Regions from separate parts of the Streptomyces sp. NBC_00250 genome, predicted to be linked through region 2. Evidence: predicted binding sites of a transcription regulator. Region 2 holds the regulator's gene; each other region holds the start of a gene.
What was found. Region 2 encodes HrcA, which represses chaperone genes, less so after heat shock. Its sites were predicted from a motif close to TTNGCACTCNGNNNNNCNGAGTGCNAA; they were not measured.

Region 1: the regulator HrcA is predicted to act here: its motif matches at 5,630-5,656, upstream of groES (co-chaperone GroES).
Region 3: the regulator HrcA is predicted to act here: its motif matches at 3,664-3,690, upstream of groL (chaperonin GroEL).

Annotation. Positions count from the first base shown of each region.
Region 1 covers NZ_CP108088.1:3,803,083-3,812,728, forward strand. Annotated here, with positions in the region: gene OG259_RS16885 (hypothetical protein) at 1-2,592, opposite strand, end outside; gene OG259_RS16890 (ester cyclase) at 2,645-3,343, shown strand; gene groL (chaperonin GroEL) at 3,415-5,043, opposite strand; gene groES (co-chaperone GroES) at 5,177-5,485, opposite strand; gene OG259_RS16905 (hypothetical protein) at 5,697-5,945, opposite strand; gene OG259_RS16910 (polysaccharide deacetylase family protein) at 5,966-6,898, opposite strand; gene OG259_RS16915 (THUMP-like domain-containing protein) at 7,028-8,215, shown strand; gene OG259_RS16920 (hypothetical protein) at 8,297-8,941, opposite strand; gene OG259_RS16925 (RNA polymerase sigma factor) at 8,963-9,646, opposite strand, start outside.
Region 2 covers NZ_CP108088.1:6,122,474-6,132,119, reverse strand. Annotated here, with positions in the region: gene OG259_RS27685 (ATP-binding protein) at 1-1,097, opposite strand, end outside; gene OG259_RS27680 (hypothetical protein) at 1,174-1,536, shown strand; gene OG259_RS27675 (16S rRNA (uracil(1498)-N(3))-methyltransferase) at 1,575-2,318, opposite strand; gene OG259_RS27670 (nitronate monooxygenase) at 2,315-3,394, opposite strand; gene dnaJ (molecular chaperone DnaJ) at 3,542-4,678, opposite strand; gene hrcA (heat-inducible transcriptional repressor HrcA) at 4,679-5,698, opposite strand; gene OG259_RS27655 (MBL fold metallo-hydrolase) at 5,847-6,575, shown strand; gene OG259_RS27650 (DUF3097 domain-containing protein) at 6,586-7,386, shown strand; gene hemW (radical SAM family heme chaperone HemW) at 7,531-8,763, opposite strand; gene OG259_RS27640 (AMP-dependent synthetase/ligase) at 8,833-9,646, opposite strand, start outside.
Region 3 covers NZ_CP108088.1:4,234,972-4,244,617, reverse strand. Annotated here, with positions in the region: gene OG259_RS19060 (glucosyl-3-phosphoglycerate synthase) at 39-1,007, opposite strand; SAM riboswitch class I at 1,157-1,301, shown strand; gene thrC (threonine synthase) at 1,295-2,605, shown strand; gene OG259_RS19050 (MoaD/ThiS family protein) at 2,620-2,898, shown strand; gene OG259_RS19045 (cold-shock protein) at 3,310-3,513, shown strand; gene groL (chaperonin GroEL) at 3,857-5,485, shown strand; gene OG259_RS19035 (hypothetical protein) at 5,576-7,309, opposite strand; gene OG259_RS19030 (hypothetical protein) at 7,299-8,933, opposite strand; gene OG259_RS19025 (SRPBCC domain-containing protein) at 9,156-9,626, shown strand; gene OG259_RS19020 (deoxyxylulose-5-phosphate synthase) at 9,643-9,646, opposite strand, start outside.

The DNA of each region.
Region 1 (9,646 bases), 2.3 Mb from region 2:
CCGGAAGAGGTCCGCCGCCTCGTCGCGCCGACCGGCCTCCCCGAGGGCCCGGACGAGCGCTGCCAGATCCCCGGCGAGGGCCTCACGGGGAAGGACCCGGCTCCGCTCCTCCTCGGCGGTGAGCAGACTCCGGGCCTCCACGGCACGACCGGCGCCGTACAGCGCCTCCGCGAACACGGCGCGAGCCTCCGTGTTCCCCTCGATCCCGTCGACCAGCGCGCGGGCACGGTCGGACGCGCCCTCGGTGACCAGTCGGCGCAGGAAGACGCCGAGCACCTGGAGTCGCTCGGAGCTTTCGCCCACCCTTCTCCACCACGCGCCCGGGTTCTCCACGAGCCTTCCGCAGAGCGTGGCGACCGTGTCCAGGTCTCCGCGCGCCAGCAGGGCCGACACGATGGCCGGCCAAGGATCGTTCCAGGGCATCTCCTCCCTCGGGGCGACGGCCATGGCCTGCTCGACGGCGCCGGTCAGAGCCAGTTCGCGAGCGGCATGCGCGCGTACGAGGATCCACTCGGTGCCTTCCATGGTCCCGGCGACGTCCCAGGCCTCGTCCCACCAGCCGTTCCTGAAGAGCGCGGAGGCGAACCCGGCGGCTCCCTCGTCTCCGCTGTCCGCACGCGCCGCCGCGACCTCCCCCGCGGCGACGAGTTCATCGACCAGGGACACCCTCAGGGCAGACTCCCGGGGCCCCAGGCTCAGCCGGTCCAGCATCGCCGCTTTCAGCGCGGCGTCCGCCGCGCCGGGATGCCCGGCCGCTCGCAGCGCGACCGACGCCCGGAGCAGCACCGCCGCACGCCCGCCGGGTGCCTGCTCCGGCCGGTACGCCTCCCGTTCCGCCTCGGTGACACGGCCCGCGTCGATCAGCGCCTCGACTATGCCGGCCCTGGTCCGGGCCCCGCTGCCGTCGTCCGGCTCGTCCCGCCCCACTCTGACGGCCTGCTCGTACCGTCCCGCGGAGAGCAGGCCGTCCAGCAGCGCACGACGGGGCCCGCGGGCTTCGTAGGAGCCGATCGTCGTCAGCCGCCGCTCGGCACGGTCGTACGCGCCGAGCCGGACGAGCAGCCGGGTGACCGCGGCGGCCGCCAGGTCGTACGAGTGAAAAGGACGGGTCGACAGGGCCTCCGTCAGCTCCTCGGCCTCGTCGACGAGCTCCATGGCCCGCTCCCGCGTCCCCCCGTCCAGCAGCTTGCCCGCCACCGTGCAGAGTCCCGCGACGGCGGCCACTCCCTCCATGCTCCGCGCGAGCGCCACGGCACGGTCCGGCATGCCCACGGCCGCCCAGCCGCTCAGCAACGCGAGGGGCACGCTTCCACTGACCCGGTCCAGCCTCGACCTGCGCATCGCCAGCCTCAGCGCCGCCGCCACCGAGCCTTCGCGCTCCGCCGCGCCCAGGACCACGTCCGCCGCCGCCCCGATCTCCGCCAGCGCCGCCGCGTCGCCCCCTGTCACGGCGAGGAGCCGGGCGTGCCGCCGCCCGTCCCCCACGCATCGCACCAGCCGCTCGACGTCCCCCTCCGCCCGCAGCATCGGCACGTACCCGTGCAGCAGGTAGTCCGGGGTCCCCTCCGGCCAGCCCCGTTCCCGCCAGTGGTCCGCCCACGCGTGCAGCACCGCCCGCCACCGGGCGAGTTCCCGCTCCCCCAGCATCTCCCGCGCTCCGGTGGCCAGTTCCTCGTGCGCGAGCAGGTACGTTTCGCCCCGGACCGCGAAGGTCCGCCCCGGGCCCGTCCGCAGCACGTCCCGCACCCGGTACGGCACTCCCTCCGTCAGCTCCGCGAGGTCGTCCGCCGTGAGGCCGCCCCCCGCCGCCGTGAGCAGGGCGAGCAGGTCGTACGGGAGACCGCCCGCCTCCAGGAGACGCTTCAGCTCGCGTTCCGCGTCCGTGCGGATCGCGTGGGCCCTCGGGGACGGTGTCAGGGTGCGGACGACCGCGGACCTGAGCGGATGGTCCTCGGGGACGTCGGCCGGGAGCGGCGGGTTCGGGCGGCCCGCGACGATCACCCGGAGGTCGTACGGCAGCAGGCTCGCGATCGAGTGGGCGTCCGCTCCCGTCGTCACACCCCGGTCCTCGTCCAGCCCGTCCACGAGGAGGACCAGTCGCTCGCCGCGCGCCGCGCAGGCCTCGGCGGCGGAGGCGTACAGGCGCAGGAGGTGGGCCTCCCTGGTCGCGGCCGTCAACAGGGCCGGCAGGCCCTCGCCCGCCAGTTCCGCGAGTTGTTCCAGGACCACGTCCGTGTACGCGGCGACGTCGTTGTGGGCGCCGAGTCGGGCGGTGACGAAGAAGGGGACGATCCGTACGCCCGGCGGCGGGTCGAGGGCGAACCACGCCATCAGCGCCGTCTTCCCCGCCCACGCGCCCGCGCGCCAATGCGCGTACGCCGGCCCCGAGTCGGCGCGGCAGAACTCGGCCAGCTCGGCCAACTCCTCCTCCCGGCCGACGAGTTCCGGCGGGGCGATCCGGCGGACCTGCTCCCGGTAGGCCGAGCGGACCGCCTCCCCGGCCCCGACCGTGATCCGGTTGTGGCTGCCGACCACCACGGTTCCCTCGCCGTTGTCGACCGTGACCGACCGTGCTCCCCCTGCCCGCTCCATGCGTCCAACCTAGACTGGAGGGGTCCCACCTGGGTCGGGATCGGGAGGCGTCATGACGTTCACGCAGATCATCGACTTCAAGACCAGCCGGGTCGACGACATGAACCGGCTCATGGACCGGTGGATCGAGCAGACCAAGGGCAAGCGGACCGCCACCCACAGCGTCCTCGGCAGAGACCGGGCCGATTCCACGCATCTCGTGGAGATCATCGAGTTCCCGTCGTACGACGTGGCCATGCGGAACTCGCAGCTTCCCGAGACCGATCGGATCTTCCGGGAGATGGTCGCGCTCTGTGACGAGATGCCGACCTTCACCGACCTGGACGTGGTCCGGGACGAGGCCCTGTACAAGAACAACGCCCGGCGTTTCCTGGAGATGATCGCGACCGAGCCGGAGCTCGCGCTGCTCGACGAGCTGCTCGCCGAGGGGTGCCACTTCCGCAATCCGGCCAACGCCCAGGACACCATCGGCATGGACGCGTTCCGGCGCGAGGTGGAGATGTGGCGGGGCGGCTTCGACTTCGCCTTCACCGTGGACGACCAGATCGCCGAGGGCGACCGGGTCTGCACCCGCTGGACGTGGAAGGCCACCCACAACGGCGACTTCATGGGGCTCCAGCCCACCGGTATGGACGTGACCATGACCGGGGTGATCATCCACCGCTTCCGGGACGACGGGAAGATCGTCGAGGCGTGGTGGCATTACGACATGCTCGGGCTGATGGCGCAGCTCGGCGCCGTGGAGGGATAGCGGGAGAAACGCCGAGGCCCGGTGCCCCCGCGACGGGGGCACCGGGCCTCAGTGATCAGTTACGACACGCGTCAGTGCGAGTGGCCGTGACCGTGGCCGTGACCGTGGTCCGCCGGCTCCTCTTCCTTCTTCTCCACCACGAGGGTCTCGGTGGTGAGGAGGAGGGAGGCGATCGAGGCGGCGTTCTCCAGGGCGGAGCGCGTCACCTTCACCGGGTCGATGACGCCGGCCTTGACCAGGTCGCCGTACTCGCCGGTCGCGGCGTTGAAGCCCTGGCCCTTGTCGAGCTCCGCCACCTTCGAGGTGATGACGTAGCCCTCGAGACCGGCGTTCTCGGCGATCCAGCGCAGCGGCTCGACGGCGGCGCGGCGGACGACCGCGACACCCGTGGCCTCGTCGCCGGTCTTGCCGAGGTTGTCCTCGAGGACCTTGACGGCGTGGACCAGAGCGGAGCCACCACCGGAGACGATGCCCTCCTCGACCGCGGCGCGGGTCGCGGAGATGGCGTCCTCCAGACGGTGCTTCTTCTCCTTGAGCTCCACCTCGGTGGCGGCGCCGACCTTGATGACGCAGACGCCACCGGCGAGCTTCGCCAGGCGCTCCTGCAGCTTCTCGCGGTCCCAGTCGGAGTCCGTGGACTCGATCTCGGCCTTGATCTGGTTGACGCGGCCGGCCACCTCGGACGAGTCGCCGCCACCGTCGACGATCGTGGTGTCGTCCTTGGTGATGGTGACGCGACGGGCGGTGCCGAGCACGTCGAGACCGGCCTGGTCGAGCTTGAGGCCGACCTCCTCGGCGATGACGGTCGCACCGGTGAGGGTGGCGATGTCGCCGAGCATGGCCTTGCGGCGGTCACCGAAGCCGGGGGCCTTGACGGCCACGGCGTTGAAGGTGCCACGGATCTTGTTCACGACCAGGGTCGACAGGGCCTCGCCCTCGACGTCCTCGGCGATGATCAGGAGCGGCTTGCCGGCGCCGGCCTGGATGACCTTCTCCAGGATGGGCAGCAGGTCCTGGATCGAGGAGATCTTGCCCTGGTTGATCAGGATGTACGGGTCGTCGAGGACGGCCTCCATACGCTCCTGGTCGGTCACCATGTACGGGGACAGGTAGCCCTTGTCGAAGGCCATGCCCTCGGTGAAGTCGAGCTCCAGGCCGAAGGTGTTGGACTCCTCGACGGTGATGACACCGTCCTTGCCGACCTTGTCCATCGCCTCGGCGATGAGCTCGCCGACCTGCTGGTCCTGCGCGGAGAGCGCGGCGACGGCGGCGATGTCGGACTTGTCCTCGATCGGGCGCGCGGTGGCGAGCAGCTCGTCGGAGACGGCCTTGACGGCGGCGTCGATGCCCTTCTTCAGGGCGGCCGGGGACGCACCGGCGGCGACGTTGCGCAGACCCTCGCGGACCAGGGCCTGGGCGAGCACGGTGGCGGTGGTGGTGCCGTCGCCCGCGATGTCGTTGGTCTTGGTCGCCACCTCCTTCACCAGCTGGGCGCCGAGGTTCTCGTACGGGTCCTCGATCTCGACCTCGCGGGCGATCGTGACACCGTCGTTGGTGATGGTGGGGGCGCCGAACTTCTTGTCGATGACGACGTTGCGGCCCTTGGGGCCGATCGTCACCTTCACCGTGTCGGCAAGCTTGTTGACGCCGCGCTCAAGGGCGCGACGGGCGTCCTCGTCGAACTTCAGGATCTTCGCCATGGGAGCGGTTCAGCCCTCTCGGAATCGGGGTGGAACGAACCGCGCCCCGGGGCGCCTGGAAGGGGCCTCGGGGCGCAGCTCTGAGCATCTGCTTCAGTGCTCGGTACTTCAGGTACTTCGGTACGTCGGTGAATTACTTCTCGACGATCGCGAGCACGTCGCGAGCCGAGAGGACGAGGTACTCCTCGCCGTTGTACTTCACCTCGGTGCCGCCGTACTTGCTGTACAGCACGATGTCGCCGGTCTTGACGTCGAGCGGCAGACGCTCGCCGTTCTCGAAGCGGCCCGGGCCCACGGCCAGGACGACGCCCTCCTGGGGCTTCTCCTTGGCGGTGTCCGGAATGACCAGGCCAGAGGCGGTGGTCTGCTCGGCGTCGAGCGGCTGGACCACAATGCGGTCCTCGAGCGGCTTGATGGCAACCTTGGAGCTGGTGGTCGTCACGATCCGACCTCCCCCTTCGGAGATCTCGGGGTTAACTGTCTGAGGTGGCGACCAGGTGGATCCGTCGTCGCGGGTGCCGGACCTGCCCGTCGCTCTGTTGGCACTCTCCAGTGGTGAGTGCCAGAGCCGAGACTATGACCGCGATTAGCACTCGGTCAAGCGGAGTGCCAATTCCTCACTCGTGGCGGTGTCCTCGCGGCGCGGAGGGGCCTCAGTGACCCCGGCCGCCCGGCACCGGCGGCAGCTCCGTCGACGCGTGGTCGGCCGCCGGCGCCGGCTTCGCGTCGCGGGGGCCGACGCGTTCCACCGCCTTCCGGCCGAGCCGCTCGATCGAGTCCACGGTCGAGGCGCAGCCGGTGAGACCCAGCACGAGCACCGCGGCCAGCAGCGCCGGCACCCGCCGCCCGGTCGCGGAGGACCCCTGCCGTCCGGTCGCGGATGCCCCCCGTCGTCCGGTCACGCGTGGTCCCCGTCGTCCGGTCACACGTAGTCCTCGAGCTTCGCGACCGCGTACCCCTTGGCCGTGATCACGTTCATCACCCGGCGGATCATGTCGGGCATGGAGCCCTTCCAGTCCTGCTTGCCCCGGAAGTGGGTGAGGACGATGTCGCCGGGGTGCAGGTCCCGGTCCCACTCGCGCCACTCCATGTGGTCGGGGAACGCCTCGGAGGCCCACAGCGGGACGGCCTCGACCCCGCAGGACTTGGCGGCGCGCAGGGTGTCCTCGTTGTAGTTGCCGTACGGCGGGCGGAAGAGCGGGGGCCGCTTGCCGAATCGTTTCTCGATGACGTCCTGCATGCCGCAGATCTCGCGCTTCTGCTGCTTGTACGAGAGTCCGGGCAGGTAGCGGTGGTTGAGGGTGTGGTTGTGGAGGGAGACCCCGGACTCCTGCGACTTCTGCATCCGGGCGAAGTAGCCGTAGTCGTCCTTGACGACGTAGTCGCTGAGGAAGGCGCTGTAGGGGATCCGCAGTTCGTTCATCATCCGCAGCAGCGCCGGGTCCTTCTCCGCGCCGTCGTCGATCGTCAGGAAGACGACCTTCTGCTTGGTCGGCACGGTGGTGAAGACGGGCGGGAGTCCTTCGCCGTCCGTCTCGAAGCCCTTGCGGGTGGTGATCTTCGGCTTGACGGCGGGCGGGGCGGGCGCTTCGAGCGGGGGCTTGGCGAGGCCCCACTTCTTGGCGGCGAGCACGCGGGCGGTCCGCCGCTTGTGGACCTTCTCGACGTACGCGTCGAGCGCGCGGGCCGCACTCTGGCCCTGCACCTGCCTCTGGGCCTGCTGCCCGGCGGCGGGGGCGGGCGCGCCGCGGTCCGGCTCGGCGCCGTCGGAGCAGGCCGTGGCGGCGGAGGCGAGAGCGGCGACGACGAGCACCGCCCCGAGCGCCCGAGTGGAACCGTGCACACCTTTTGCCATCGTTTATTCCTTTTGTCGTACGAGTCGTATGGCGCCGCATCCTGTCAGCGCGGGAGCCCCTCGCGGGGTACGACACCGCCGTACGTGCCCTCGGTCCCCCGGCCGGCCCACAGCATCACAGGGCCCACAATGGGACGGGTGACCGACCTCGCCTCCTTCGCCCCTCTGCTCGGCCCCGAGGGCCAGACGCTCCTCACCGCCCTGCGCGACTACGACCCCGCCCAGGAGCTGGCGGTCGCCTCCCGGCTGCGCCGTGACCACCCCGCCGAGCTGGTCACGGCGGCCATCGGGCAGGCGCGGCTGCGGCAGCGGGCGGTGGCGAAGTTCGGCGCGGAGGACGCGTACCGGATGTACTTCACCCCGAACGGCGTCGAGCAGTCGACGCGCGCCTCGGTCGGCACCTACCGGGCGGCCCGCATGAAGGCGCTCGGGGTACGGAGCGTCGCGGACCTCTGCTCCGGGATCGGCGGCGACGCGATCGCGCTCGCCCGTGCCGGGATCTCCGTGCTCGCCGTCGACCGCGACCCGCTCACCGCCGAGGTGGCCCGCGCCAACGCCGAGGCCCTCGGCCTCGCGGAGCTGATCGAGGTGCGGTGCGCGGACGTCACCGACATCGACACCGCCCCGTACGACGCGGTCTTCGTCGACCCGGCGCGGCGCGGCGGCCGGGGCCGGATCTTCGACCCGGAGGCGTACTCCCCGCCGCTCTCCTGGGCGGTCGAGGCGGCCCGCAGGGCCCCGCACGCGGCGCTCAAGGTGGCCCCGGGCATCCCGCACGAGGCGGTTCCCGACGAGGCCGAGGCCGAGTGGATCTCGGACGGCGGGGACGTCAAGGAGGCCGTCCTCTGGTTCGGTACGGAACCGGGCGCCCGCCGGGCCACCCTGCTGCCCTCGGGCGCGGGCCTCACCGGCCGCGGCCTCCCCGACCCGGCGGTCCGCCCGGTCGGCCGCTACCTCTACGAGCCGGACGGCGCCGTCATCCGCGCCCACCTGGTCGCCGAGGTGGCGGAGGACCTGGCCGGTGGCCTGATCGACGAGACGATCGCGTACATCACGGCGGACGCGCTCGTCCCGACCCCGTACGCCGCCGCGTACGAGATCACCGACGAACTCCCCTTCAACCTGAAGAAGCTGAAGGCCCTGCTGCGGGAGCGCGAGGTCGGCACCCTGACGGTGAAGAAGCGCGGCTCCGCGGTCGAGCCCGAGGAGATCCGCCGCAAGGTGAAGCCGAAGGGCCCCCACTCGGCGACGGTCCTGCTCACCCGGGTGGCGGGAGCGCCGACGATGCTGATCGGGAGGCCGGCGGGGGGTCGGTGAACCGGCGGAGGCGGCGGTGAGCCGCGGAGGCGGTGAGCCGCGGAGGCGGTGAGGCGGCGGTGAGCCGGTGGACCCCGCCGCTCAGGCGGCCGTGCTCGCCTCGGACCGCCGCCGGCCCGTCAGCCGTACCGCCAGGCGGTAGTGCCCGATGGCCTTGACCAGGCCCGTCAGGCCGGTGACCCAGAGGATCAGGGCGACTCCCATGCCGTAGGCGACCAGTCCGTAGCCGTCGTCCCGGCTGACGCCGGCCGGGACCGCGAAGCCCATCCAGAGGCCGAGTCCGCACATCGCGAAGGACATCAGCAGCCAGTTGACGCTGAGGCCGGGCGCACGCAGCCGGGCGTCCGTCGGGCCGTGCCGGTCCAGGGCCGCCCACTGGACGAGGCGCTCGCGGATGATCCGGTCGCGGCGCAGGCTGCGGATCGTCAGCCACACGGCGGGGACGAGGACGCCGATGCCGAGGGCCGCCGCGAAGAGGTCCATCATCATCATGATCGGGTCGAAGACGGGTCCGCCCAGCGAGGTGAGCAGGACGCCGATCAGGGACCAGCCCAGCTGGAGCAGGAGGAACCAGAGCAGGAACAGCGCGAGCCGCCCGGCGCCGAGCAGCCGTCGGGCCAGCTCGTCCAGCGCCCGCGCCCGGTCGGCGAGGCGCGCGTCCCGGTCGGGCCAGCTCTGGATCTCGGCGGGCGGGGGCGGTGGAGGCAGCGGATTGCGCGGGGACATGCCAAGCACCCTACGGGCGCGTCACGAAGCCTCCAACTCCCGCGCCCTCCCCCGCAGCAGCTCCCGCTCGCTCTCGTTGCGGGTGAGTTCCGCCGCCGCCTCGAACTCCGCCCGCGCCTCCTCCGTCCGGCCGAGCCGGGCCAGCAGGTCGCCCCGCACGCTCGGCAGCAAGTGGTAGCGCGCCAGGCCCGGTTCGGCGGCCAGGGCGTCGACGATCGGGAGCGCCGCCGCGGGGCCCTCGGCCATCGACACGGCGACCGCGCGGTTCAGCTCGACGACCGGTGAGGGGGTCAGGGCGCCCAACTTCCCGTAGAGCGCGGCGATCGTCGCCCAGTCCGTCTCCTCGTACGAGGCGGCCCGCGCGTGGAGGGCGGCGATCGCGGCCTGGAGGGCGTACGGCCCGTAGGAGCGCCCGTCCCCGGCGCGTTCGAGCGCGGCGTATCCGCGCCGGATGAGGAGCCGGTTCCAGCGCCGCCGGTCCTGCGCGGCGAGCAGCACCGGCCGCCCGTCGGGTCCGGTCCTGGCCGCCGTCCGCGAGGCCTGGAGCTCCAACAGGGCGGCCAGACCCTGCGCTTCGCCCTCCTGGGGCACGAGCGCGGCGAGGACCCGGGCGAGCCTCAGCGCGTCCTCGCACAGGCCCGGCCGCAGCAGGTCGCCGCCGGCGGTCGCCGCGTACCCCTCGTTGAAGATCAGGTAGATCACTTC
Region 2 (9,646 bases):
TCGAGGAGCGCGGCCTCGGCGGCCGTCTCGCAGACGTGGGCGAGGTCGGCGCCGGAGAAGTCCTCGGTGGCCTTGACGAGCTTGCCGAGGTCGACGGCCTCGATGGGACGCTCGCGCAGGTGGTAGCGGAGGATCGACTCGCGCGCGGTGGCGTCCGGCGGCAGCACGAGGAGGGTGCGGTCGAGGCGGCCTGGGCGGCGCAGCGCGATGTCCACGTCCCAGGGCACGTTGGTGGCGGCGAGCACGAAGACGCCCTCGTTGCCGGCGCCGCTCGCGATGCCGTCGAGCTCGGTGAGGAGCTGGTTGACGACATTGCGCAGACCGCTGTGGTGGGTGCGGGAGCGCTTGGCGCCGAGGGCGTCCAGCTCGTCGAGGAAGACGACGCAGGGGGCCTGGCGGCGGGCGGTCTCGAAGATGTCGTGGATGTTCTTCTCGGACGCGCCGATCCACATGTCGAGGACGTCGGAGAGCGAGACGGTGAGGAAGTTCGCGCCGAGTTCACCGGCGACTGCCCTCGCGATGAAGGTCTTGCCGCAGCCGGGCGGGCCGTAGAGGAGCAGGCCGCCGCGCAGCGACTTGCCGTACAGCCTGCGCAGTTCGGGGTTGCGCATGGGGGCGAGGAAGGCGGCTTCGAGCCGGTCCTTGACCTCGTCCATGCCGCCGACGTCGGCGAGGCGTACGGAGCCCGGCGCGTCGACGTCCCAGGCGGCGGTGTCCCCGGTGGCGCCGCCGCCGTCGGCGGCCTGCGGGTCCTCCAGGAAACGAGGTCCGACGAGGTCCTGGACCTGCTGCTCGGCGGCGTCCCAGTCGAAGCCGGGGGCCTGGCCGGCGGGCACCTCGGGCGGCTCGGGCGCACTCGCGGCGGGAGCGGTGGCCGGGGCCGGGGCCGGCGGCATCCCCATGGCGCGCACCATCAGCGCGCGGGCGCCGGCGTCCCCCGGCGCGTGCTGGAGGGCCACGGCCGCCTCCGCGACGGCCTCGTCGTTCCGTCCCTCGGAGAGGAGGAGTTCGCCGAAGTGGAGACGGAGGGGCACGTCGTCGGGCGCGGCGGCGACCGCTGCGCGCAGACTGCGGATCAGGGGGGACTCGTCGGCCATGCGATCAGCCTAAGGAGCGCACGGGGGCCGGTGTCCACCGGGTTCGGTCCGGTGCCCGCTCCGTACACTTCGCCGGATGAGACGGGACCGGGTACCGCGCAGGCTGACGGTGGACGACACGGTGTGGCTGTGGACGGTCGGTCACCGGCACGACCCGGACTGTCTGACCTTCCTCACCCTGCGCCGCACCGAGAACCGCCACAGCGGGCTCCGTCTGGTCTTCCGGGACGCCCCGGGCCGCATCGTCTCCGGCTATCCCTTCGGCGCCGGGGACATCGCGTCGACGGGCGGCGACATCCTCAACCTGAACGAGCCGGGCGTCGTACGCCGCTTCCTCGACGAGGCCACGGCCCGCGATCTCCTCCCGACCGCACACGGCATCCGGGACGAGGACGGCTGGCCCCTCTACGACACCCTGACGAAGGCGGACACGACCTAAGGACTGCCCGGCCCCGGCCATGATCCGTCGGACAGGTTCTAGCTCCAGCGCCCGGTACGCCCCAGGACGAGCGCCGTCGCCGCCGTGCCCGCCGTCGAGGTGCGCAGCACGCTCCGGCCGAGCCGGTACGGCTTCGCCCCGGCCGCCTCGAACGCGGCGAGCTCCTCCGGGGAGACCCCGCCCTCGGGGCCGACGACCAGCACGATCGAGCCCTTCACCGGGAGTTCGGCGGTGGCGAGCGCCCCGCTCGGGTGGTCGCGGTCCTCGTGCAGGACGGCCGCGAAGTCGGCGCCGGCGAGCAGCGCGGCGACCTGCTTGGTCGTCATCAGGTCCGCGACCTCGGGGAACCGGGAGCGGCGCGACTGCTTGCCGGCCTCGCGCGCGGTGGACCGCCACTTGGCGAGCGCCTTGAGGCCCCGGTCGCCCTTCCACTGCGTGATGCAGCGGGAGGCGGCCCACGGGACGACGGCGTCCACCCCGGTCTCCGTCATGGTCTCGACGGCGAGTTCGCCCCGGTCGCCCTTGGGCAGTGCCTGGACGACGGTGATCCGGGGCTCCTCCTCGACGTCTTCGTGGACCTCGTCGACCCGCACGGTGAGCTGGTCCTTGCCCTCGGCGGCGAGCACCACACACGCGGCCCAGCGGCCCCGGCCGTCGGCGAGGACGAGTTCCTCGCCCTCCCGCAGCCGCTTCACGGAGACGGCGTGCCGGCCCTCGGGGCCGTCCAGGAGGAAGCTCCCGGGGCCGGGGACGGCGTCGACGACGAAGACGGGTGCGGTCATGAGTTGCTCCTGTGGGCCGGCTCGGAGAGCGCGGTGTCGAGTTCGGCGGCCAGCACCTCGACCAGCTGCCCGGCGGGGAGTTCACGGGCGAGCCGGTGGCCCTGACCGGCCCACAGGGCCATGCCCTGCGCGTCGCCCGCGGTGGCGGCCGCCTTGCGGATCGGGGCGGTGAGGTGATGGATCTCGGGGTACGCGGAGGGGGCGTACGGCCCGTGCTCGCGCATGAAACGGTTGACGAGGCCGCGCGCCGAGCGCCCGGAGAAGGCCCGGGTGAAGGCGGTCCGGGTGAACAGCGGATCGGTCAGGGCCCGCTTGTGCAGCGGGTGGGCGCCCGACTCGGGGCAGCAGAGGAAGGCCGTGCCGAGCTGGGCGGCCTCGGCGCCGGCGGCCAGGACGGCGGCGATCTGCGCGCCGCGCATGATGCCGCCCGCGGCGACGATCGGCAGGGCGACGCTCTCACGGACCTGGGTGAGGAGGGCGAGCAGTCCGGTGCCCGGGGCGTCGTCGGCGGGGTCGTCACGGAACGTGCCCTGGTGTCCGCCCGCCTCGACGCCCTGGACACAGACGGCGTCGGCTCCGGCCCGCTCCGCGGCGAGGGCCTCCTCGGCGGAGGTGACCGTCACGATCGTGAACGTACCCACGCGCGCGAAGGAGGCGAGGACCTCGGACGCGGGGCAGCCGAAGGTGAAGGAGACGACGCGGACCGGGTCCTCCAGGAGGATCGCCAGCTTGGCGTCGTAGGCGTCGTCACGGCAGTCGTCGGTATCGCCGAGCGGGGTCTCGTACCAGGTGGCCTCACCCGCGAGCTGATGCCGGTAGACCTCGACGGCGGCGGGGTCGGCGGGCCGTCCGGACTCCGGCAGGAAGAGGTTGACACCGAAGGGGCGTGCGGTGAGCCCGCGCACCTGCTTGATCTCCTGGTAGAGGCCTCCGGCCGTCTTGTACCCGCCGGCCAGGAAGCCGAGCGCCCCGGCCGCGCACACGGCTCCGACCAGCTCGGGACAGGAGGCGCCACCCGCCATGGGGGCCTGCACGATCGGAAACCGAGAGAGATCGTTCAGTGCGGTGGTGGACATACGGGCATCGTGCCATGCCGCCGCTTCCGGGCCGAATTCGTACGTCAGGTACGTAATACGTCACGTACGGAATGCGTCACGTACGGAAAGGGCGGCACCCGCCCGATCGCGTGTGCCGCCCTTCCGTACAACGGATACCGCCGCTGTCTACCGCCCGTTGAACGCGTCCTTGAGCCGCGAGAACAGCCCCTGCTGCCCCGGCTGGAACTGCCCCGTGGGCCGCTCCTCGCCGCGCAGCTTGGCCAGTTCGCGCAGGAGGCGCTCCTGCTCGGCGTCGAGCTTGCCCGGGGTCTGCACCTCGACGTGCACGATCAGGTCGCCCCGGCCGTTGCCACGCAGATGGGTGACGCCACGGCCGTGCAGCGGGATCGACTGGCCGGACTGGGTGCCCGGACGGATGTCGATCTCCTCGACGCCGTCGAGGGTCTGCAGCGGCACCTTGGTGCCGAGCGCGCCCGCGGTCATCGGGATGGTGACCGTGCAGTGCAGGTCGTCGCCGCGCCGCTGGAAGGTGTCGTGCGGCGTCTCGTGGATCTCGACGTACAGGTCGCCGGCGGGGCCGCCGCCCGGGCCGACCTCGCCCTCGCCCGCGAGCTGGATCCGGGTGCCGTTGTCGACACCGGCCGGGATCTTGACGGTGAGGGTGCGGCGGGAGCGGACCCGGCCGTCGCCCGCGCACTCGGGGCACGGGGTCGGGACCACGGTGCCGAAGCCCTGGCACTGCGGGCAGGGGCGCGAGGTCATGACCTGGCCCAGGAAGGACCGGGTGACCTGCGAGACCTCGCCACGGCCGCGGCACATGTCACAGGTCTGCGCGGAGGTGCCGGGAGCGGCGCCCTCGCCCGAGCAGGTCGTACAGACGACCGCCGTGTCGACCTGGATGTCCTTGGTGGTGCCGAAGGCCGCCTCGTTGAGGTCGATCTCCAGACGGATCATGGCGTCCTGGCCGCGGCGGGTCCGCGAGCGCGGGCCGCGCTGCGAGGCCGTGCCGAAGAAGGCGTCCATGATGTCGGAGAAGTTGCCGAAGCCACCGGCCCCGAAGCCGCCCGCGCCGCCTCCGCCGGAGGCCGAGAGCGGGTCGCCACCCAGGTCGTAGACCTGCTTCTTCTGCGGGTCCGAGAGGACCTCGTAGGCGGCGTTGATCTCCTTGAAGCGTTCCTGCGTCTTCGGATCGGGATTCACATCCGGGTGCAGCTCGCGCGCGAGCCTCCGGAAGGCCTTCTTGATCTCGTCCTGGGAGGCGTCGCGGCGCACGCCGAGTACGGCGTAGTAGTCCGTGGCCACTTACGACTCCGCCAGGATCTGTCCGACGTAACGTGCCACTGCGCGTACCGCTCCCATCGTTCCGGGGTAGTCCATGCGGGTCGGTCCGACCACGCCGAGTTTGGCGACTGCCTCGCCGCCCGAACCGTAGCCGACCGAGACGACGGACGTGGAGCTCAGCCCCTCGTGGGCGTTCTCGTGCCCGATGCGTACGGTCATGCCCGATTCCTTGGCCTCGCCCAGCAGCTTGAGGAGCACGACCTGCTCCTCAAGGGCTTCCAGGACGGGCCTGATCATCAGGGGGAAGTCGTGTCCGAAGCGGGTGAGATTGGCGGTTCCGCCGATCATCAGCCGCTCCTCGTGCTCCTCGACGAGGCTTTCGAGGAGGGTGGCGAGCACGGTCGAGACCGTGGCTCGGTCCTCGACCTCCTCGAAGGACTCGGGGAGGTCCTGCACCAGCTGCGGCACGTCGGCGAACCGGCGGCCGACGACCCGGCTGTTGAGCCGGGCCCGGAGATCGGCGAGCGAGGTCTCGCCGAAGGGTGCGGGGCAGTCGATGAGGCGCTGCTCGACGCGGCCGGTGTCCGTGATGAGCACCAGCATCAGGCGGGCGGGGGCCAGCGAGAGCAGCTCCACGTGCCGGACGGTCGAGCGGGTCAGCGAGGGGTACTGGACGACGGCGACCTGACGGGTCAGCTGGGCGAGCAGCCGGACCGTGCGGCCGACGACGTCGTCCAGGTCCACCGCGCCGTCGAGGAAGTTGTGGATGGCCCGGCGCTCGGGCGTCGACAGCGGCTTGACGCCGGCGAGCCGGTCGACGAAGAGGCGGTAGCCCTTGTCGGTCGGGATGCGGCCGGCGCTGGTGTGGGGCTGGGCGATGAAGCCCTCCTCCTCCAGCACGGCCATGTCGTTGCGCACGGTGGCGGGCGAGACGCCGAGCTTGTGGCGCTCGGTGAGTGCCTTGGAGCCGACGGGCTCCTCCGTCCCGACGTAGTCCTGGACGATGGCACGCAGGACCTCGAGTCTGCGTTCGCTGAGCATCGTGCGCACCTCCAGCTGTCGTCGTCGTTCCGGTTGCTCCGCTTTTGGCACTCGCCCTGTCCGAGTGCCAGCGATCCCCCGGCCAGTGTACGGCGGCGGGCGTCGCTCCTGGCAAGGAGGCGACGCCCCCACCGGTTAGCGTCGCGGCATGGACGTGGATTGGGAAGCGTACGGATGGGAGCGGCTCGCCGACGGAGTGGGCCGGCGACGGCTGCCCGGGTGGGACGCCACGGTCGGACTGGTACTGGGTGAACGGGCGGTGCTGCTGTACGACACGGGCTCCTCGCTCGCGGAGGGCGCCGAGCTGCGGAGCCAGATCGCGGGCCTCACGGGCGACCGGAGAGTGACGCACATCGCACTGAGCCATCCCCATTTCGACCACGTTCTCGGCACGGCGGCCTTCTCCGGCGCGGAGGTCTTCGGCGCGGTGGGCTCGGACGAGCTCCTCGGCCGGGTGCGGGACCGGGAGGCGCTGCGCGAGGACGCCGTACGGCACGGGCTCGACGAGACGGCCGCGACGGAGGCCGTGGACGTCCTGGTGGCCCCCCGGCACGTGGTCTCCGGCGAGTGGACGCTCGACCTGGGCGGCCGGCAGGTCCTCCTCGCGAACGTCGGCCCCGGCCACACGGGCCACGACCTGGTGCTCCTGGTGCCGGGCGAGCGGGAGGTGGTCTTCTGCGGCGATCTGGTCGAGGAGTCGGGCGAGCCGCAGGCGGGCCCGGACGCGATCCCCTCCCGCTGGCCGGACGCGCTGGACCGGCTCCTCGGGCTCGGCGGCGAGGAGGCGGTGTACGTGCCGGGGCACGGGTCGGTGGTGGACGCCACGTTCGTACGACTCCAGCGGGAGGAACTGGCACACCGCTTCCAGGTGGCCTAACGTCACCGAAATGCGCAGCTACAACCCGGATCTGACACCCCCTTGGAAGAAGTCGGCGCCCGTTCCGGAGGTCCCGGCCGACCGTGACCTCGTCGTCGAGGAGGTCACGACGGGCTTCTGCGGGGCGGTGATCCGCTGCGAGGCGGGCACGGTGACCCTGGAGGACCGCTTCGGCAAGCACCGCGTGTTCCCGCTCGACCCGCGCGGCTTCCTCCTGGAGGGCCGGGTGGTGACCCTGATCCGCCCGTCCGCCGCTCCCACCCGCCCGACCCGCACGGCCTCGGGCTCGGTGGCGGTCCCGGGAGCACGGGCAAGGGTGGCGCGAGCGGGCCGGATCTACGTGGAGGGCCGCCACGACGCGGAACTCGTCGAACGGGTCTGGGGCGACGACCTGCGCATCGAAGGCGTGGTCGTCGAGTACCTGGAAGGGGTCGACGACCTCCCGTCGATCGTCGCGGACTTCGCCCCGGCACCCGACGCCCGGCTGGGCGTCCTGGTCGACCACCTGGTCCCGGGTTCGAAGGAGTCGAGAATCGCCGCCCAGGTGACCTCCCCGGACGTCCTGGTCGTGGGCCACCCGTACATCGACGTCTGGGAGGCGGTGAAGCCGTCGTCGCTGGGCATCAGGGCCTGGCCCCAGGTCCCGAGGGGTCAGGACTGGAAGACGGGCGTGTGCCGGGCGCTGGGCTGGCCGGAGAACACGGGGGCGGCCTGGCAGCACATCCTGTCGAGGGTGACGTCGTACAAGGACCTGGAACCGGAGCTGCTGGGCCGGGTGGAGGAACTGATCGACTTCGTGACGTCCCCGTAGCTCGTGGCGTCGTCGTGGCTCGTGGCGTCGCCGTAGCTCGTGGCGTCGCCGTAGCTCGTGGCGTCGTCGTAGTCCTTGGGCCGTACGTCGATCGACGGGCGCACCCCGCGCCCGAGCCGCCTCGCGGCTCGGGACGCCCCCGTCCTAGTCCACCAGGTCCCGCACCACCGCGTCGGCGAGCAGCCGGCCCCGCAGGGTCAGGACCGCGCGCCCGGCCTCGTACGGCCCCGGGTCGAGGAGTCCGTCGGCCAGGGCCTTGGCGGCCGCCGCGAGCCCCGCGGGCTTCAGGAGGGACAGCTCGACGCCCTCCTTGAGCCGCAGCTCCAGGAGGACCCGCTCCACCCGCCGGTCCTCTTCGGACAGCAGCTCCCGCCCGGCGCCGGGCGACTTCCCGCCGGCCAGCGCCGCCGCGTACGCACCCGGATGCTTCACGTTCCACCAGCGCACCCCGCCCACGTGCGAGTGCGCACCGGGCCCGGCCCCCCACCAGTCGGCGCCTCGCCAGTACAGCTCGTTGTGGAGGCAGCGCCCGGCCTCGGAGGTGGCCCAGTTGGAGACCTCGTACCACTCGAATCCGGCCTGGGAGAGGACGTCCTCGGCGATCAGGTACCGGTCGGCGTGGACGTCGTCGTCGGTCATGGGGACCTCGCCGCGCCGGATGCGCCGCGCGAGCTGCGTACCCTCCTCGACGATCAGCGCGTAGGCACTGACGTGGTCGGGCCCGGCGCCGATGGCCGCGTCGAGCGAGGCCCGCCAGTCGTCGTCGGTCTCACCGGGGGTGCCGTAGATCAGGTCCAGGTTGACGTGCTCGAATCCGGCGGCCCGCGCCTCGGCGACGCACGCCTCGGGGCGTCCGGGCGTGTGGGTCCGGTCGAGGATCTTCAGGACGTGCTGCTTGGCGCTCTGCATGCCGAAGGAGATCCGGTTGAAACCCCCCTCCCGCAGCTCGGCCAGATAGGCCGGGTCGACGGACTCCGGATTCGCCTCGGTGGTCACCTCGGCGTCCTCGGCGAGCCCGAACTCCTCGCGGACGGCTCCCAGCATCCGTACGAGATCGCCGGCGGCGAGCAGCGTGGGCGTACCGCCGCCCACGAAAACGGTTCGCACCGGCCGGGGATCGTCGCCGAGCACCTTCCGGGCGAGCCGGATCTCCTCGGCGACCTGATCGGCGTAGTTGTCCCGGGAGGCGAGCACGCCTCCGGTCCCCCGCAGCTCACTGGCCGTGTAGGTGTTGAAGTCGCAGTAGCCGCAGCGCGTCGCGCAGTACGGCACGTGCAGATAGAACCCGAGCGGCCGCTCCCCCGCCCCTTCGAGGGCGTGCGGGGGCAGCGCCCCGTCGTCGGGAACGGTCTCACCATCGGGCAGTACGGAAGGCATGAGCCCCATTGTCCCGTACTGCCCGAGGTGAACGCCGTGCCTGTGGACAACGAGGTCCTCAGGGCGAGGTCAGGACTCCCGGGACCCCGCGTACATCTCCTCGATGAGCGCCTTGTACTCGCGCTCCACGACCGGTCGCTTCAGCTTCAGGGACGGGGTCAGCTCGCCGTGCTCGATGTCGAGGTCGCGCGGCAGCAGGCGGAACTTCTTGATCGTCTGCCAGCGCTGGAGGCCCTCGTTGAGGCGGTCGACGTAGCCCTGGACCATCGCGACGGTCTTCGGGTCGGCGACGACGTCGGCGTAGGACTTGCCCGCGAGGTCGTGCTCGGCGGCCCAGCCGAGGACGGTGGGCTCGTCGAGGGCGATCAGGGCGGTGCAGAAGTTCCGGTCGGCGCCGTGGACGAGGATGTTCGAGACGAACGGGCAGACGGCCTTGAACTGGCCCTCGACCTCGGCCGGCGCGATGTACTTGCCGCCGGACGTCTTGATCAGGTCCTTCTTGCGGTCGGTGATCCGCAGGTAGCCGTCGGCGGACAGCTCGCCGATGTCACCGGTGTGGAACCAGCCGTCGGACTCCAGGACCTCGGTGGTCTTCTCCGGCAGGCCGTGGTAGCCCTCCATGACGCCGGGGCCGCGCAGCAGGATCTCGCCGTCGTCGGCGATCCGGACCTCGGTGCCGGGGAGCGGCTTGCCGACGGTGCCGGTGCGGTAGGCCTCGCCCGGGTTGACGAAAGAGGCTGCGGAGGTCTCGGTGAGGCCGTAGCCCTCCAGGATGTGGATGCCGGCGCCGGCGAAGAAGTAGCCGATCTCGGGGGCGAGTGCGGCGGATCCGGAGACGCAGGCGCGCAGGTTGCCGCCGAAGGCCTCACGGATCTTGGCGTAG
Region 3 (9,646 bases), 1.9 Mb from region 2:
TACGCCACGCGGTCGGGCCATGCGGTCAGGCCGTCCGGTCAGGCCACGCGGCGGTGCGCGTACTCCGCGATGTCGGCCATCGGCGGCCGCTCCTCCGTGTCCACGTCGTACGTCCGCGGCTCGAAGCCCTTCTCGCCCCGCTCGAACTGGGTCAGCCGCGGCCGCACCAGATGGCCCCGCGAGAGCCGCAGCTGCGCCGTCCGGTAGATCGCCGCCGCCATCCGGCCCAGCGCGAGACCGTCCTGGTGCCGGTGCTTGCGCACCCCCACGTCCACCTGTGCGAGCGCGTCCAGACCCACCGTGTGCAGGGCGTCCACGAGCAGCCCCAGCTCCACTCCGTAACCGACCGGGAAGGGCAGCCGTTCGAGCAGCGAGCGGCGGGCCGCGTACTCACCGCCGAGCGGCTGCACGAAGCCGGCCAGCTGCGGCCAGTGCAGATTCAGCAGCGGGCGCGCCACCAGCTCCGTCACCCGACCGCCCTGGCCGGCGGTCTTGCCGGAGGCGAGCCCGTTGAACTCGGGGCCGAAGGGACGGTCGTACATCGCCTTCACGAAGTCGACGTCCGGATCGGTGAGCAGCGGGCCCACGATCCCCGTCACGAAGTCCGCGGAGAAGTCCCGCAGGTCGGCGTCCACGAAGCACACGACGTCCCCGGTGGTCACCATCAGTGACCGCCACAGCACCTCGCCCTTGCCCGGCACGGCCGGTATCCGCGGGAGTATCGCGTCCCGCGCGACCACCCGCGCCCCGGCCGCCGCCGCCACCTCCGCCGTACGGTCCGTGGAGCCCGAGTCGATCACCACCAGCTCGTCGACGAGCGGCACCGCCTCCGACATCAGCTCGCGCCGGATCACGGCGACGATGTCACCGACCGTCGCCTCCTCGTTCAGCGCCGGCAGGACGACGCTGACCTTCGTGTTTCGCTTGGCGGCGAGGATTCGCTCCAGCGGCCGGTCCTCCACGGACCAGGACCGCCGGTCCAGCCAGCGCTCCACCTCTTCCAGCACGTGATCTCCATCTCGCGGTTCGGACGGCCGGTCCAAGCGTCCGGGCCTTCGGTTACAGTCTTGAACAACGCGGATGCCCGATGCACGTCGGGGTGCCGCCCGCGCCGGAGCGCAGGAACGAAAGTTCACCGCGCTTCACAATCGAATACCGCTCATCCAGAGGGGCAGAGGGAAACGGCCCGTTGAAGCCCCGGCAACCCTCCAGTCGGTTACTCGTCCTCCAGCGAGGCTCCCGGCTAGGGAAGGTGCCAAATCCGTCTCATGGCGAAAAATTCGTCATGGGAAAGATGAGGAGAAAGGGCCTCGCCTCCATGGCTGTACAGACTGTTACCCCCGCCACTTCGGTCGACCTCGGTCCCGCGTCCGGGCTCTCCTGTCGCGAATGCGGTGAAAAGTTCGCACTCGGCCCGATCTTCGCCTGCGAACTCTGTTTCGGACCGCTCGAAGTCGCGTACGACCTCCCCACCGGTGACCCCGAGGCACTGCGCAAGCAGATCGAGGCCGGCCCCGCCAACATCTGGCGCTACGCCCCCCTGCTGCCCGTCCCCGCCGACGTCGCCGACAAGCCGAACCTGAACCCGGGCTGGACCAAGCTCGTCCAGGCCGACAACCTCGCCCGCGAGATCGGCGTCGCCCCCGGCAAGCTCTTCGTCAAGGACGACTCGGGCAACCCGACCCACTCCTTCAAGGACCGGGTCGTCGCCCAGGCCATCGAGGCCGCCCGCGCCTTCGGCTTCACCACCCTCTCCTGCTCCTCCACCGGCAACCTGGCCGGCGCCGTCGGCGCCGCCGCCGCCCGCGCCGGCTTCCGCTCCTGCGTGTTCATCCCGCACGACCTGGAGCAGGGCAAGGTCGTCATGGCCGGTGTCTACGGCGGTGACCTCGTCGCCATCGAGGGCAACTACGACGACGTCAACCGCTTCTGCTCCGAGCTCATCGGCGACCCGCTGGGCGAGGGCTGGGGCTTCGTCAACGTCAACCTCCGCCCGTACTACGGCGAGGGCTCCAAGACGCTGGCGTACGAGATCTGCGAGCAGCTCGGCTGGGTCATCCCCGACCAGCTCGTCATCCCGATCGCCTCCGGCTCCCAGCTCACCAAGATCGACAAGGGTCTGCAGGAGCTCATCAAGCTCGGCCTCGTCGAGGACAAGCCGTACAAGATCTTCGGCGCCCAGGCCGAGGGCTGCTCCCCGGTGTCGGTGGCCTTCAAGGCCGGGCACGACGTCGTACGGCCCCAGAAGCCGAACACGATCGCCAAGTCGCTCGCGATCGGCAACCCGGCCGACGGCCCGTACGTCCTCGACATCGCCCGCCGCACCGGCGGCGCCGTGGAGGACGTCGACGACGAGCAGGTCGTGGCCGCGATCAAGCTCCTCGCCGAGACGGAGGGCATCTTCGCCGAGACCGCGGGCGGCGTGACGGTCGGTGTCGCGAAGAAGCTCGTCGAGAACGGGCTGATCGACCCGAACCTCACCACCGTCGTCCTCAACACCGGCGACGGACTCAAGACCCTGGACGCGGTGGCCGACACCTCTCAGGCGACCGCCACCATCCGCCCGAGCCTCGACGCGTTCCGCGACGCCGGCCTGGCCCTCTGAAAGGTTACGAAGACATGGCCGTGAACGTCCGCATCCCCACCATCCTCCGCACCTACACGGGCGGTCGGTCCGAGGTCCAGGCCGAGGGCGCGACCCTCGCCGAGGTCATCGCGGACCTGGAGAAGAACCACACGGGCATCTCCGCCCGCGTCCTGGACGACCAGGGCAAGCTGCGCCGCTTCGTCAACGTCTACGTGAACGACGACGACGTCCGCTTCGAGCAGGGCCTGGAGACGGCCACCCCGGCCGGCGCCGGCGTCTCGATCATCCCGGCCGTCGCCGGCGGCTGCTGAGCCGTCGCTCCGGCCACACCGGTTGTCCCGTCTTTCTTGAATTGCCCCTTCCGCGTCATAAAGCGGAAGGGGCAATTCTGCATGGTTGAGCGCGGTAGAGTTGGGGAAGTCCCCTCCGCTGCTCATGCCGGGCGCATATGAGAATGCGTCCCCGCACGACAAGAAGCAGCCAAAGTGCGTGTGCGATGTGTACCCTCTGCACGCTTTGCCGGGCCCGACTTGCCCCGTAACTCAAGGGATTCTCCCCAATTCGCCTTTCCGCGACGCCCAGAATTCTCGCTCGATTGACCTGTTGCAGAGGGCAGTTGGGCAGATACATTCAGCGGCGGTCGACGCGTTCCGGCGCAGGGTCTGACCCGGGTCCGCGAAGTGCGGTCCCGCGCAAGGGCCACAGTAATAGGGGAGTTAGGCATGGCTCAGGGCACCGTCAAGTGGTTCAACGCGGAGAAGGGCTACGGCTTCATCGCGGTCGACGGTGGTGCGGATGTTTTCGTCCACTACAGCGCGATCCAGATGGATGGCTACCGCAGCCTCGAAGAGGGACAGCGAGTCGAGTTCGAGATCTCGCAGGGCCAGAAGGGTCCGCAGGCGGACATGGTCAAGCTCGCCGTCTGAGCGCGGCGCGATCGGCCACCGACGCAACGCCGTCGAGGGGTCCGCATCCCTGAGGGGATGCGGACCCCTCGTGCGTTCCCGGACCCCTCCCGCGCCCCTCGCGCGCCCCTTCCGTCACCCCCTGCCCCGCATCCCGATCATCGAGAGTCGCTTGCACTCTCCTAGGGCGAGTGCTAATCATTGGCGTTAGCACTCGGAAGGTGAGAGTGCTACGAGGATCGGGCAGACGAGGCCGCCGGCCGGGTGGGGCAAGGAACCACGCGGAGCTACGGAGGCCGTCCGTCGCGGGCGTCGGCGCGGTCCTGGAGCGTTATCCACCCCATGTCCGGGAGGACCACTTCACATGGCCAAGATCATCGCGTTCGACGAGGAGGCCCGGCGCGGTCTCGAGCGCGGCATGAACCAGCTCGCTGACGCCGTCAAGGTCACCCTCGGCCCCAAGGGTCGCAACGTCGTCCTCGAGAAGAAGTGGGGCGCCCCCACGATCACCAACGATGGTGTTTCCATCGCCAAGGAGATCGAGCTCGAGGACCCGTACGAGAAGATCGGCGCCGAGCTGGTCAAGGAAGTCGCCAAGAAGACGGACGACGTCGCCGGCGACGGTACGACCACGGCCACCGTTCTCGCCCAGGCGCTCGTCCGCGAGGGCCTGCGCAACGTGGCGGCCGGTGCCAACCCGATGGCCCTCAAGCGCGGTATCGAGAAGGCCGTCGAGGCCGTCTCCGGCGCCCTGCTCGAGCAGGCGAAGGATGTCGAGACCAAGGAGCAGATCGCTTCCACGGCCTCCATCTCCGCCGCCGACACCCAGATCGGCGAGCTCATCGCCGAGGCGATGGACAAGGTCGGCAAGGAAGGCGTCATCACCGTCGAGGAGTCCCAGACCTTCGGTCTGGAGCTGGAGCTCACCGAGGGCATGCGCTTCGACAAGGGCTACATCTCGGCGTACTTCGCCACCGACATGGAGCGCATGGAGTCGTCGCTCGACGACCCGTACCTCCTCATCGTCAACTCCAAGATCTCCTCGGTGAAGGACCTGCTCCCGCTCCTGGAGAAGGTCATGCAGTCGGGCAAGCCCCTGCTGATCATCGCCGAGGACGTCGAGGGCGAGGCCCTGTCGACCCTGGTCGTCAACAAGATCCGCGGCACCTTCAAGTCCGTCGCGGTCAAGGCCCCGGGCTTCGGCGACCGTCGTAAGGCCATGCTGAACGACATCGCCATCCTCACCGGCGGCACGGTCATCTCCGAGGAGGTCGGCCTGAAGCTGGAGAACGCGGGCCTCGACCTGCTGGGCCGCGCCCGCAAGGTCGTCATCACCAAGGACGAGACCACCATCGTCGACGGTGCCGGTGACAGCGAGCAGGTCGCCGGTCGCGTGAACCAGATCCGCGCCGAGATCGAGAACTCGGACAGCGACTACGACCGCGAGAAGCTGCAGGAGCGCCTGGCGAAGCTCGCCGGCGGTGTTGCGGTCATCAAGGCCGGTGCCGCCACCGAGGTCGAGCTCAAGGAGCGCAAGCACCGCATCGAGGACGCCGTTCGCAACGCGAAGGCGGCCGTCGAGGAGGGCATCGTCGCCGGCGGTGGCGTGGCCCTGCTCCAGGCTTCCTCGGTCTTCGAGAAGCTCGAGGCCGACCTCTCGGGCGACGAGGCCACGGGCGCGAACATCGTGAAGCTGGCCCTTGAGGCCCCGCTGAAGCAGATCGCGGTCAACGCCGGCCTCGAGGGCGGCGTCGTGGCGGAGAAGGTCCGCAACCTGCCCGTCGGCCACGGCCTGAACGCCGCGACCAACGAGTACGTCGACCTCATCGCCGAGGGCATCATCGACCCGGCGAAGGTCACGCGCTCCGCGCTGCAGAACGCCGCGTCGATCGCCGCGCTGTTCCTCACCACCGAGGCCGTCATCGCCGACAAGCCGGAGAAGGCGTCCGCGCCGGCCGGCGGCGGCATGCCGGGCGGTGACATGGACTTCTGATCCTCCGGGATCGGTTGTTCATCGCTGAACGCGAACGAGGGCGGCACCCCCACCAGGGGGTGCCGCCCTCGGGCGTTTCACGAGAGTCGATCAGCGCACGTCGACGTAGTCGGCCCACGAGAACGGCGACGTGAAGTGCGTGGCGTCCCCGTAGTACCGGAGGCGCCACGTACCGTCGACGGTCGCCTTCGCCTTGAGCGAGATCTTTCCGTCGGCGGCCGGGCGGCCGGTGGCGACCTGACGCCAGGCCGTCGAACCCTTCGCCTGGAACTGCAGGGCCACGGACCCGCTGCCGAACGTCCGCCACGCCCCGCTCGTGTAGTGCTGGAGCGTGCCCGTCGCGGTCACATAGGCGCCCTTGCGGACCGGCTCGGGGCCGGCGTTCATGCCGACGATCCGGGTGGAGGTGCGCACGAGGCGGAAGACGTTGCTGCTCGACTCGGCGTACGCGTCGCTGGTCAGGTGACGGACGCGGTAGTAGCCGCCGGTGCTCTTCCCGGCGACGGAGAACGACGTCCAGTAGCCGTCGCTCGTCTGCGCACCGGCGAGCTTCCGCCAGCCGGTCTTCCCGTCCGCCGACTGCTCCAGCTGGACGTACTGGGCCCCTCCGGTGGAGCGGGTGCCCAGCGTGTACCGGGCCCGGAAGATGCCGGCCACCGAGACCCGGCCGTCGGCGGCCAGGCTGCGGGAGAGCAGGTCGATCCGGGACTCCCACGGCACGGCGATCCGGCCGTTGACCGCGGTGTACTTCAGGAACGGGTCGGCGGTCCGGACCTGCCAGTACTCGTCGTAGGTCGAGAGCCCGGAGGCGGCGATCAGTCGTACGGAGAAGCGCCCGTTCGCGTCGGTGAGGACGGTCGTGCCGTACGGGGTGTTGCTCGTGTACTCCCCGAGGGAGACCTGGAGGGTCTGGCCCGCGAGCGGGGCCTGCCCGGCGGCCGTGTCGGTGACCCGGCCGCTGATGGTCACGGCCTCGCCGCTGAGCGCCCGCTTCTTGTCGGCGGTGGCGGTGATCTTCACCGCGCGCCCCGTCACCTCGTACACCCGGCGCGTCTCGGCGACCGAGCCGTGCACCTCGGTGCTGTCCTCGGAGAACGTGGCCTCGAAGGTGGCGTAGGCGTCGTTCACGGGCATCGGGCTGCCGAGGAACGCGCCGGTGGCGTCGGTGACCACGGTCGTGGCGGAGCCCGGCGTCGTGTACGTGGGTGCGACGGTGATCGTGCGGCCGGACAGCGGCACCGCGTCCCCGGAGCCGGGCTGGATGCCGAGCAGCGTGCCCTTCGGGCGCGCGTTCCGGTCGTCCCAGGCGGGGGTGCCGATGCCGAAGGTGTCGAACTGCGGGCGCAGCCGGAAGTCCAGCGTGCCGGCGTCGGTGCGGGTGAGCTTGTTGCCCAGCGAGTCGGTGGCCGTGACGTCGATGGCGTACGTGCCGAGGGCCGGGATGGTGCCGCCGTCCTCGGTCAGCCGCAGTGCGGCCTCGGCGGGCAGCACGAACCGGCCCGCGGTCAGCGGGTCCCAGGGGTTGCCGGGTGCCAGGGCCGGGATCTCGGCGAGGACGGTGTCGCCCTGCCGGATCCGGGCCGACACCTTGGCGACGGTGGCCCGCGGGGCGTCGGTCCAGGCCGCCACCTTGAACGTGCCGCGCTGGGCGTCATCGGTGAGGGCCGGGCCGATGCCGATCGGGCCCGGGGCGGCCGCAGCCGCCTCGGCGCTGCCGATCGGGGCGGTGCCGGTCAGGGCGGCGGCGGGCAGGGTGGTGACGGTCAGCGCCGCGACGGTGAGCACCGCCGCGAGGGAGAGGCGTCGGCGGAGGTCAGCGCGCATCGATGTACTTCGCCTTCGTCTCGCTGTAGAAGTAGCCGGCCGGCGGCTGCAGGACCGTGGCCCAGGAGCCGTCTTCGTAGGCGGTGGCCCGGTAGCTGAACTTGCCGCTGCTGTTGGTGGAGATGCTCTTGGTCACCCAGTACCAGGTGTTCTCGCCCTTGGGCTTGAACAGGAGCGTCAGCTTCACGCCGGGGAGCGGCTTCCAGACCCCGTTGACCTTGCGCTGGACCGTTCCGGAGACCGTCATCTTGCCGTTCACCGTGGGCCGGGTGGGGCTGATGGTGAAGGCGGAGAAGCGGGTCTCGGAGCGGGCGAGGCGGACGGCCGACCCGGTCTTGGCCACGAACCGGTCCGTCTCCGTGTGGTGGACCCGGTAGAGGGCGGTGGTGTAGCCCCAGGCGGAGAGGGTGTACGCGCAGTAGTTGTCGGTGGTGCCGGAGCGCAGGGTGCCCCAGGTGCGCCCGCCGTCGCGGGAGACCTGGAGGGCGACCGGCTGCGTCCTTTCGCAGTACGTGTTGCCGCTGCCGAGCCTGCCGGTCGCGGTGACCTTGCCGTACGCGTCCAGGGACATCTTGTAGGCGCCGTACGAGAACTGCTGCGGGACGACGATGTCGCTCTTGTCGTACGGGCGGGGCGTGCCCGCGAAGTACGGCGAGGGCCGCAGCGAGGTGAAGATGTCCGCGGTGGCGTAGGTCGGGCGGGCGTTGAAGGAGAAGGTGCCGTTCGCCGCCGTGTTGTTGCCGCCGATCACGTTCGACGCGGTGTTCTCGTACTGGGGCTCGCGGCTGGTGGCGACGACGGGAACGCCCGCGAACGGCTTCCAGCCGGCCGGGGTGAGCCGCTCCACCCGTCCGCTCACGCGCACGTCGGTCCCGGCGAGGACGCGGTACTTGCTGATGTTCGTGGTGATCCGGTACTTGAGGGTCGCGTCGGCGGGCAGCCACGGCAGGGAGGCGGCGTCGTCGGGGTCGAGACCCGGTGTCGTCCCCACGATCTTGGCCGTGCCGCCGGTGACGGTGCCGTTGGGCGTGACGGGGAGCGAGAACGTCCCGTCGGCGCCCACGGTGGCGAACGCGGTGACGGTGCGCGTCGTGATGTTCTCGATGGGCAGACTGACCTGCACCTTGGTGCCCTCGGGGGCGGTGGTGCGCTCGCCGGTCGCCGGGTTCCACAGGGTGGTGGTGCCGGTGAGCACCGCCTTGCGGTGGTCCCAGTCCGTCGAGGAACGGTCGTAGGACAGGTTCCCGACGCCGATGTGCGGCAGATGGTCGTAGGTGCCGGCGGTCCACTGCTTGGTGGTCTCGCCGGGCAGGCGGTAGTCCACCCTGATCGGGTAGCTGCCGAGTGCGGTGCCCTCGGGCAGGGTGAGCGGTGCCTTGGTCGTCAGCCAGCTGCCCTTGGGTTCCACCTCCTCCGTGGAGGCGAGGACCGCGGCGTCGGCGGCGGTCGAGGCCAGGACGCTGACCTTCACCCAGAGCGCGGTGCTGGGCAGGGTGACGGTGTAGCGCCCGTCGTCCTCGGTGGTGCCCTGGACGGCGGTCCAGTCCGCGTGTGCGGCCGGGGCGTGGACGACGGCGGGCACGATGACGCCCGCCGAGAGTGCGAATACGGCTGCGGCACGCACGAGGGCGTGCGGAAGCCTGCGCGTAGAGCGCGGCAAAGGGGACCCCCCACAGGTCTGAAGACGGCGGCTGCGCCATGGTCGAGGCGGCCGCGTGGCAGAACTTTAGCGCTCACCTGTTGAACATGTTCACTTGGTTTAGAAAGTGCTCGGTCGGTTTACGAAAGTGCTCGGCCGGGGCGTCGGGGGGATCCTGGAAGTGCCCCTGCGTGAAGGGAACGGACCATGGTCACCCTCCTGACGACGCCGGCCGACCGCGAGCTGGTCATCACCCGCACCTTCGACGCCCCGCCGGCCCGCGTCTGGGAGGCGTGGACGGTCCCCGCGCACGTGCGGGAGTGGTACGGGGTGTCCGCGCTGACCACGACGGTCCTCGACATCGACCTGCGGGTGGGCGGCGCCTGGCGCTGGGGGCAGACCGCCCCCGACGGTCAGCAGATCGTCTTCTCCGGCACGTACGAGGACGTCGTCCCGGTCGAACGGCTCGACTACACAGAGGTCTTCGAGCAGATGCCGGACACCGCAGCGGTCCGTGTCACCCTCACCTTCGACGCCACCCCGGACGGCGGTACGGCCCTGACCAGCACGTCCTTCTGGCCGTCGAACGAGATCAGGGACCAGGCGCTCGCGGCGGGCATGGAGGCGGGGGTGCGGGAGCAGTACGACCGCCTCGCGGAGCACCTGACGTCGATGTGAGGGCCGGCCGGGCGGATCAG